One region of the Variovorax trehalosi genome, then DNA from elsewhere that is predicted to be linked to it. Evidence: predicted binding sites of a transcription regulator. Region 1 holds the regulator's gene; each other region holds the start of a gene.
The links. The regulator sigma-54, encoded in region 1, starts transcription at its own class of promoters, with help from an activator protein. The targets are predictions, from matches to a motif close to TGGCANGNAANCTGCTTT.
Positions count from the first base shown of each region.

Region 2: the regulator sigma-54 is predicted to act here: its motif matches at 1,397-1,414, upstream of ACSFA7_RS05175 (flavin monoamine oxidase family protein).
Region 3: the regulator sigma-54 is predicted to act here: its motif matches at 2,061-2,078, upstream of ACSFA7_RS10435 (pilin).

Region 1 is NZ_JBPJZG010000004.1:366,828-370,100, reverse strand. Features, by position in the region: gene ACSFA7_RS17350 (phospholipase D family protein) at 1-816, opposite strand, end outside; gene rpoN (RNA polymerase factor sigma-54) at 827-2,416, opposite strand; gene lptB (LPS export ABC transporter ATP-binding protein) at 2,435-3,229, opposite strand; gene lptA (lipopolysaccharide transport periplasmic protein LptA) at 3,226-3,273, opposite strand, start outside.
Region 2 is NZ_JBPJZG010000001.1:1,099,612-1,102,884, reverse strand. Features, by position in the region: gene ACSFA7_RS05175 (flavin monoamine oxidase family protein) at 1-1,360, opposite strand, end outside; gene ACSFA7_RS05170 (hypothetical protein) at 1,476-1,700, shown strand; gene ACSFA7_RS05165 (cell division protein ZapA) at 1,697-2,029, shown strand; gene ACSFA7_RS05160 (sulfite exporter TauE/SafE family protein) at 2,312-3,133, shown strand; gene ACSFA7_RS05155 (universal stress protein) at 3,201-3,273, shown strand, end outside.
Region 3 is NZ_JBPJZG010000002.1:523,218-526,490, reverse strand. Features, by position in the region: gene ACSFA7_RS10445 (CHASE2 domain-containing protein) at 1-1,072, shown strand, start outside; gene ACSFA7_RS10440 (3',5'-cyclic-nucleotide phosphodiesterase) at 1,126-1,929, shown strand; gene ACSFA7_RS10435 (pilin) at 2,139-2,654, shown strand; gene ACSFA7_RS10430 (methyltransferase family protein) at 2,801-3,273, shown strand, end outside.

The DNA of each region.
Region 1 (3,273 bases):
CGCGGGCTTCGGCGGCGGGGGCGTGGTGTCGGGGCCGGTGGCGATGTCGAAGCGCTTCTGCAGCTCCTCGCGCGAAAGATCGCTTGTGATGAGCGACTGGACCGGCCGCACGTAGACGCTGTTCCAGTACTGGTCGAACAGCACGCCCAGGCGCGGGATCAGCGCACCGGTCACGAAGGTGTCGAGGTCGATGAAGTTCTCGCCCGAGGTCCGCGTGAAGTACTGGTTGCCGATGTTGCGCCCGCCCGCCACCGCCATCGCGCCATCAGCGATGAAGAGCTTGTTGTGCATGCGGCGGTTGACGCGGCTGAAGTCGAAGAGCGACGCGGCAAAGCGCTTGAGCAGGCTGCCGCGCCCGGCCGGGAACGGATTGAAGAGGCGCACCTCGACGTTCGGCGTGGCGGCCAGGCCGAGCAGCAGCTCGTCTTCGCCAGAGGTGTACAGGTCGTCCATCAAGAGGCGCACGCGCACGCCGCGCTGGGCGGCATCGCGCAGGGTGCGCAGCAGGTAGCGGCCGGTCTCGTCGTTCTCGATCTGGTAGTACTGCACGTCGAGCGTGCGCTGGGCACGGCGTGCGAGCTGGATGCGGGTGTCGAAGGCGAAGTCGCCGCCGGGCATCAGGCGAAAGCCGCTGAGGTCCGGATCGGGCTGCGAGGCCAGCGCGATGCGGCCGAGCGCGGTGTCGGTCGAGACGGCGATGGTCTTGGTGGGCGGGCGCGGTGCCTCGTCGGGCAGGGTGGCGCAACCCGCGAACAGCGATGCAGCCACGATGGCGAAGACCCAATGCCCACAGCGCGACAGCAGGCGACGGGTCATCGGTGGCTTTCTACAGGGCCTTGCGCAGATTCGCGGGCGCGATGCGCAGCGCCTCGCGGTACTTGGCCACGGTGCGGCGCGCGCACTCGATGCCCTGCTCCTTCAGCATCTCGGAAATCTGGCTGTCCGACAGCGGCTTCTTGATGCTCTCGGAACTCACGAACTGCTTGATGAGCGCGCGTACCGCGGTGCTCGACGCATTGCCGCCGGTCTCGGTGCCCAGCGCCGAACCGAAGAAGTACTTGAGCTCGACCGTGCCGAACGGCGTGGACATGTACTTGGCGGTGGTCACGCGCGAGATGGTCGACTCGTGCAGGCCCAGCTCGTCGGCGATCTCGCGCAGCACCAGCGGGCGCATCGCGAGTTCGCCGTGCACGAAGTAGCTCTTCTGCCGCTCCACGATGGCGTTGCTCACACGCAGGATGGTGTCGAAACGCTGCTGGATGTTCTTGATGAACCAGCGCGCCTCCTGCAGCCGCTGCGACAGCGCCTGGCTGCCCTCGCCCTTGTGCGACTTGAGCGCGCCCGCGTAGATGTCGTGCACGCGCAGGCGCGGCATCACCTCGGGGTTGAGCATGACGCGGAACTTGATGTTGGTGCCGCGGCCGGTCTTGGTGACGATCACGTCGGGAATGACGATGTTGCGCTCGACGTCGACAAAACGGCGACCCGGCTTGGGCTCCAGGCGCGCAATGATCTGCAGCGCCGAGCGCACCAGCTCTTCGTTGGTGCGGGTGAGCGTGGCCAGGCGCTTGAAGTCGCGCCGTGCGAGCAGTTCCATCGGCTGCTTGCAGATCGCGATGGCGGTCTTGCGGATGAGTTCTTCGTCCTCGGTCTCGTCTTCGCTGGCGAGCGCACGCAGCTGGATGCCCAGGCACTCGCCCAGGTCGCGCGCGCCGACGCCGGCGGGCTCCAGGCTCTGCAGCAGGCCGAGCGCCACCTGGAAGTGGTGCACGAGTTCGTCGAACTGGTCGTTGTCGTCGCCCGCCAGGCCCGAGGCCAGCGCGGGCAGCGAGTCTTCGAGGTAGCCGTCGTCGTTGAGCGATTCGATCAAAAAGCGCAGCGCGGCACAGTCGTTTTCATTGAGGCGCAGGCTCAGCGCCTGGCGGTGCAGGAACGACTGCAGCGATTCCTGGCTGCGCGCGAGCTCGGTGGCATCGGCGCGTTCGTCGTCGCCCAGGTTGTTCTGGCGCGCGGGCGCGTCGCTGCCCCACTCGCTGTCGTCGGGCGCCATGTCGACGGTACCGTCGCCTTCCCAGTCGGGCTCGCGCTCGGTGATCTCGGCGGCGGGGCCGTCGGTGTCGGGTGTCGAGGTGGTTTCGGTCGCGGTCGTCGCGCTGCTGGTCGGGACCGGGGCGAAATCGCCTTCACCGGTTTCGCCACCGTCGTCGCGGGGCACCGGCGTGTCGACGGCATCGAGCCCGAATTCCTCGCGCGCCGCTTCTTCCGCGGTGCGCTCGAGGAACGGGTTCTCGTCCAGCATCTGCTCGACCTCCTGGCTCAACTCGAGCGTGGAGAGCTGCAGCAGCCGGATCGACTGCTGCAGCTGTGGCGTGAGCGCCAGATGCTGCGAGACGCGAAGGGACAGCCCTTGCTTCATGAAGAACCCGACCTTCCCTTACATGCGGAAGTGTTCGCCCAAGTACACCCTGCGTACTTCGGCGTTGTCGACGATCTCCGAGGGTGTGCCTTGTGCCAGCACGTGCCCGTCGCTGATGATGAAAGCGTGATCGCAGATGCCCAGCGTTTCGCGCACGTTGTGGTCGGTGATGAGCACGCCGATGCCACGTTCCTTCAGGAAACTGATGATCCGCTGGATCTCGATCACCGCGATCGGGTCGATGCCGGCAAAGGGCTCGTCCAGCAGGATGAAGCGCGGCTGCGTCGCCAGCGCGCGTGCGATCTCGACGCGGCGGCGCTCGCCGCCCGAAAGCGCGAGCGCGGGCGAATCGCGCAGGTGATCGACGCGCAGGTCGGTCAGCAGCTCGGACAGGCGCTCCTCGATGTGCTTCTTGGAGAGCGCCACCACCTTGCCGCTCTCGTCGGGCTCGCGCTGCAACTCGAGCACGGCACGCACGTTTTCCTCGACGGTGAGCTTGCGGAAGATCGACGCTTCCTGCGGCAGGTAGCTCAGGCCCATGCGCGCACGGCGGTGGATCGGCATGTGGGCGATCGGCTCGCCGTCGATGGTGATCTCGCCTGCGTCGGCACGCACCAGCCCGACGATCATGTAGAACGACGTGGTCTTGCCGGCGCCGTTGGGGCCGAGCAGGCCGACGACTTCGCCCTTCTGCACGTCGAGCGAGACGTCCTTCACGACGGTGCGGCTGCCATAGCTTTTCTGCAGGCCGCGCGCGACCAGGCGGCTGCCCGGGACGTTGTTGGCTTCCTGGATTCCGGCGGTTTCGATCACTTGCGCCCTTCTCCCTCTCCACTCAGCGTGGTGGTCGAGCGCAA
Region 2 (3,273 bases), on a different contig from region 1:
CGTACTGCGGATGCAACTGCATGCCGAACTCGACCGCGCGGCGCACGCGCTCCTCGGGCGCCATCGCGGTGAATTCGTAGGAGTTCGGGCCGTCGAACACATAGGCACCGAGCACCACCGCCTTGCCCTTGGCGCCGTAGCGCGTCGAGGGGTACGAGATGCGCGAAATGGGCAGATCGGTGTAGCTGATGCCGCCGTAGATGTGCTCGTCTTCTTCCCAGAAGCGGCGCTTGAACTGCAGGCCCACTTTCACCGACGCGCCATAGGGCACGGCGTTGATCGCCTCCTGCATCGGCGCGCTGACCTGCATGTCGATCTGGCTGAGCACCGACAGCGGAATGGTGCACAGGCACCAGTCGGCCTTGGCCTGCGTGACCGCGCCGCCCTTGGCTTCATCGGTGTAGGTGACGGTGACGCCGCGGTCGTTCTGCTCGATCTTGGTGACCTTCGCGCCGTAGCGGATGAGGCTGCCGACTTCTTTCTGGAAGGCCTTGGCGATCATGTCCATGCCGCCCACGGGCTGGAAGATCGCGCTCTGGAATTCGTAGTCCTGTCCGCTTGCGATGTAACGCCAAAGGCTCGATTGCAGCAGCTCGCTCATGTCGAGCGGTTTCGATGGCTTGGCCAGCGGCATGAGGCCGCCGCCCGCATCGACTTCATAGCCGCGGCGGTCGCTGCTGATGGTGCCTTCGCGGTAGCGGAACTGCGTGTCGAGCGCGCCCCAGCGGCGCAGGCCTTCGAGCAGTTTCTCCTTGTCTTCTTTCGTCAGCGCCGCATCGAGGTTGCCCTGCTGCGTCGCCTTGCCGAGCAACTCGGCCACATAGCCCTGGTAGTCGGCCTGCACATGGCGATAGCGCTGCGGCTTGCCGCCATAGGCCTTGGTCGAATGCACGAGCGCGTTGTAGTTGACCTGAACGAAAGGCTCGAGCGCAACGCCCAGCCGCTTGCAATAGCCGAGCACCGCATGGTGATGAAAAGGTATGCGCCACGGACCCGGGTTGAAGTACTCGCCCTTTGCGAAACCGCACTGCTGCACCGCGCCACCGAGTTCGGTGAAGGTGTCGCCGCCGCGCAGCGTCCAGCAGCGGCCGCCTGCACGGTTGCTGAACTCGAGCACCTTCACCGAGTAGCCCGCGGCGCGCAACTCGAGCGCGGCGGCCATGCCGGCCAGACCTGCACCAAGAACCAGCACCGAAGCGCCCTTCTTTGCCCCATCGAGTTTCGGAGGGCCGCTGTAGTTGGACTCGGCAGCGAAACCAAGAGAGGTCATTGCCTGGTACATCGCGCCGCCGCCTGCGGTCTTGCCGATGAGCGTGAGCAGATCACGCCGACTGAATAGAGTGTTGTTCTTCGTGGTCATGAGGTGGCTATAAATGTTTGAAAGGCCGCTGCGAAGGCAGCAGAATCCATGCCAGACAAGGCACCGCGCGCCCTGCCGGCGGGCCCCATTCCCCGGGAAACTACAATCGCCAACCATGCCCGCCTCCAGCCCCATCGATCAGATCGCCGAGCGTGTGGAACGCTTGCTCGTGCGTCACGAAGAGGTACAGCGCACCAATGCGCTGCTCCAGGAACAGGTCGATGCGCTCGTGCGCGAACGCGACGGGCTCAAGTCGCGGCTCGCCGCGGCACGCACGCGCCTGGATGCACTGCTCGAGCGGCTGCCGGCTGAACCACCTCCCGAAGACTCCACCGCATGAAGCAGATAGAAGTACAGATCATGGGCCAGAGCTATTTGCTCGGCTGTCCCGACGGCGGCGAGCCGCAGTTGCGCGATGCGGTCGAACGCGTGGATGCCGCCATGTGCAAGATCCGCGATGCGGGAAAAGTCAAGGCACGCGATCGCATCGCGGTGCTGGCTTCGCTGAACCTGGCCTTCGACCTCGCAGCGCAGCAGGCGGCTGCAGTTGCGACGCCTGCCGCGGCGCCCGCGCCTACCACGGCTGAGCCCGGAGAAGTCGATGCCAAGGCCACCCAGCTCATTCAAAAGCTCGATCAGGCGCTGGCCGGCGATGGTCATTTGCTCTGAATGAACACCATGGACTCATACGGAGCGTAAAATCCGAACTGTCTGCGGTGCGCGTCGGGCTTAATATTTCCTTGTTCCAATGCTCTCCGGAGCCGGGCTTGGTACATCGCTTGACGGGCGTGATCATCTCGCGTCAGATGAACCCGAAGTCTTGCTGCCCTCGCCCACCTGAACCCTGGTTCAGGATGCGGGTTCGGCGCCCACTTGCAGACACCTTTTTCCATCGGCACGGCCCCCAGCACACACTGCTCGGGGCCGTTGCTTTGTCCGAAGACCCGCAGCGTGACCGAATTCCTCGACCCCCTCCTGATTCTTGAACTGGCCGCGCTCGGCCTGGGCACCGGCTTTCTCGCAGGCCTCCTGGGCATCGGCGGCGGCATGCTGATGGTGCCGTTCATCACGATCATCATGGGTCACCGCGGCGTGTCGTCCGACCTCGCGGTGAAGATGGCGATCGCCACCTCGATGGCCACGATCATCTTCACCTCGGTCTCCAGCGTGCGCGCGCACCACAAGCGCGGCGCGGTGCGCTGGGACATCGTCAAGCGCCTCGCGCCCGGCATCGTGATCGGCAGCCTGGCCGGGAGCCTGGGCGTGTTCGCGCTGCTCAAGGGCACGGCCCTGGCCATCTTCTTCGCGCTCTTCGTGGGCTTCTCGGCCACGCAGATGTTCCTCGACAGGAAGCCCAAGCCCACGCGCCAGATGCCGGGCACCGGCGGCCAGCTTGCGGCCGGCGGGGTGATCGGCTTCATCTCGGGCCTGGTGGGCGCGGGCGGCGGCTTCATCAGCGTGCCGTTCATGACGTGGTGCAACATCTCGATCCACAACGCGGTGGCCACCAGCGCTGCGCTGGGCTTTCCCATCGCGGTGGCCAACGTGATGGGCTATGCGATCAGCGGACAGTCGGTGCAGGGCCTGCCCGCGGGCTCCTTCGGCTACATCTGGCTGCCGGCGCTGGTGGTGATCGCCGTCTGCAGTGTGTTCACCGCGCCGCTGGGCGCCAAGGCCGCGCACACGCTGCCCGTGAAGAAGCTCAAGCGCGTGTTCGCGAGCATCCTGTACCTGCTGGCCGCCTACATGCTCTGGAAGGGCCTTCAAGGCTGAAGTAAAGGCCCCATGGTCTGGGGTGTGACCCGTTGCGATGCGCCAGGCGCAGCCGTATAACGGTTTCATGAAAATCCTCATCGCCGTCGACGGCAGCGCCTACACCCGCAAGGCGCTGGACTACCTGGTCGCCAATCGCA
Region 3 (3,273 bases), on a different contig from region 1:
CGGACTGTCGCTGCTGTCGGCGCCGCGCGCCGTGTTGCTGGGCGCGGGAATGGCCGGGGTGCTGATCGGCCTCAACACATGGCTCTACACCGGCCACAGTCTCGTGCTGCCGCTCGCGTCGACGCTCGTCATGACGGCGCTGGCTTTCGTGCTCAACATGAGCTGGGGCTACTTCGTCGAATCGCGCGCGCGGCGTGGGCTGGTGCGGCTCTTCGGCACCTACGTGCCGCCGCAGCTGGTCGACGAAATGCTCCAGCGCCCGGGCAGCTACAGCATGCACGCCGAGAGCAAGGAGATGACCGTCCTGTTCTGCGACATGCGCGACTTCACCCGCCTGTCGGAGCAGATGGCGCCGGCCGAACTGCAGGCATTCCTGAACACCGTCTTCAGCCGGCTCACCAATGTCATCAGCGCGCACCGCGGCACCGTCGACAAGTACATGGGCGATTGCGTCATGGCCTTCTGGGGCGCGCCGATCGACACGCCCGACCACGCGGCGCTGGCCGTGCGCGCGGCGCTCGACATGGCCGATGCGGTGCGCGACATCAACCGCATCCACCGCGCAGGCGGCCGCCCCGAGATCAGCGTGGGCATCGGCATCAACAGCGGCGTGATGAGCGTCGGCGACATGGGCTCGGCCGCGCGCCGCAGCTACACCGTGGTCGGCGACGCGGTCAATCTCGCGTCGCGGCTGGAAGGGCTGAGCGGGTACTACGGCGTCGAGATCGTGGCCAGCGGCACGACCCGCGACCTGGCGCCCGACTGCTGCACCTGGCAAGAACTCGACAGCGTGCTCGTCAAGGGCAAGGCGCAGGCCGTCGCCGTCTTCACGCCGCTCACCACCGAAGCCGCCATTGCAGCGCAGCGAACGGGGCAGCTCCAGCGCTGGGCCCAGGTGCTCGCGGCCTACCGCCACCAAGACTGGGCCATGGGCCGGAACTTGCTCGCCCCCCTGCTCGCCGCCGATGCGAAAAAAGTCCTTTACCAGCTCTACGCCCAGCGATTAGCCTCGATGGCGTTGCGTCCGCAAGACCCTGGCTGGGATGGCGCAACCCGGTTCGAAACCAAATGACGACAGACACCTGCGCATGCGCGCAGCCCAACACCTTCAAGGGGTCTCTCACAATGCAGGTTCGTGTGCTGGGTTGCTCAGGCGCCATCGCCAAAGACTGCCGCACGACCTCGTTCCTGGTCGACACAGACCTGCTCGTCGATGCCGGCACCGGCGTCGGCGACCTCACCCTCGACGAGATGGCGCGCATCGACGATGTCGTGCTCACACACAGCCATCTCGACCACATCGCCGCGCTCCCCCTGATGCTCGACGCCATCGGCAGCCGCCGCACGCAGCCGCTGCGGGTGCACGCGCTGCACGCCACCATCGAGGCGCTGCGGACGCACGTGTTCAACAACGTCATCTGGCCCGATTTCGAGAGCATCCCGAGCCCCGAGGCGCCGTTCGTGAGCTTTCACGACATCTCGGTCGGACAGACGCTGCAACTGGGCACCAGCGCGCCCAAGCTGATCGAGGTGCTGCCGGCCGTCCACACCGTGCCGGCCTGCGGTTTTGCCGTGCGCCGCGCCGCCGGCGGCGCGCATTGGGTCTTCAGCGGGGACACCGAGCGCAACGCGCCCTTCTGGGACCGCGTCAACGCGCTCGACGTGGCGATGCTGATCATTGAAACCGCCTTCAGCAGCCGGGAGCAGGCGCTGGCGGAGCGCAGCCTGCACCTGTCTCCCGCGGTGCTGGCCGACGAACTGGCGCACATCGATCCGGGGAAGCACTACCCGATCTACATCACGCACACCAAGCCGGCGGAAACCGAAGAGATCATGAGCCAGATCGAGACGCTGGCCGGGCGGCAGGTGGCGGGGCTGGCGCAGCGGGATATTCGCTGGCTGAAGGCGGATGGGATCCTGACTTTCTGATCCTCTGCCGGTTGCGCGGCATGACAATTTTGTCACCGCTTGTAGCATCTTGAAGCAAGTTGTGTCACTTGCTGTAACGCCAATGTGAACAAAGGTGACGTGTTCGGTCACTGGAGGGGTAGGAACCCGGGTGGCACAGATGCTGCGGAAGGTACTTCGCTCCGGGCTGGTTCCCGGGCGTAACAACCAACCAACCCTGGAGTTTTCTCATGAACGTTCGCAAGATTGCCCGCCGCGCACAGGCCGGCTTTACCCTTATCGAACTGATGATCGTTGTGGCGATCATTGGTATCTTGGCTGCTATCGCTATTCCTCAGTACCAAACGTATGTTGCGAAGTCGCAAGTGGCGCGTGTGATGGGCGAAACCGGCAATCAAAAGACCGCGGTTGAGGATTGCGTGAACAACGGCAAGACGACCGCTAACGCGGCAGATAGCGCCACAGTGTGCGGGGGAACGGCAACGGGCTCCAATCTTTTGACTGGCGGCAACACAGTGAACGGCACGGCGGGCGCAACGGGTGGCTCACCAACGCTTGCGTTTGTCGGCACCGATGGTACGGCGACGCTGACGGCAGTTTTTGGTACCAACGCCGCTGCGGTGCTGAGCACGAAGCGCGTGATCTGGGCCCGTGACAGTGTTGGAACTTGGGTTTGCTCGACCGACGTTGATGCCAAATACCGTCCGCAAGGCTGCTCCACGACTGCGGCCGCTGCAGGGGGTTAATTAACTTCTTGATTGTTAAAAAAGCGGTCTCGGACCGCTTTTTTTATTTGTATGTATGTATGTCAAAAAATTTATTTCTCACGATCGCAATTAAATTTATCGTAACGGTTGCATTGTCTGTATTTGTATATCGAATTTTCCTTGCCATGGGGAATTCTCGAACACTTTCTCCAACTCTGATTTTGCTGTTGGTAGGAGAGCTGATTACCATTGGGATGGTCATCTTTTCCAAGCAATCAAATGCAACATCCACTGATCTAATCTCCGTACTTAGCACGGGGGTGGCTACTTTTTATTTTCTATTTGTATCGTTGAGTTCGGGAATTCAGCTCGCCCCCGTTCTGGTTACAGAGGCAATGCAGGTTTTTGCTATTGGGTGGCAGATAGTTTCGAAGATCTATCTGGGGCGATCATTTGGCTTGCTTCCTGCTGATCGTGGAATCGTAACCAAGGGTCCTTATAGGTTTGTAAGGCATCCAATATATTTGGGATACTTTCTCAATCACCTGGGGTTTTTACTGTCGGCATTCAGCTGGTGGAATTTTTTTACTTATGCCGCGCTATATTTCTTCCAAGGGGTGAGAATTTTTCGAGAAGAGCAGCTTCTTTTAAAAAATAA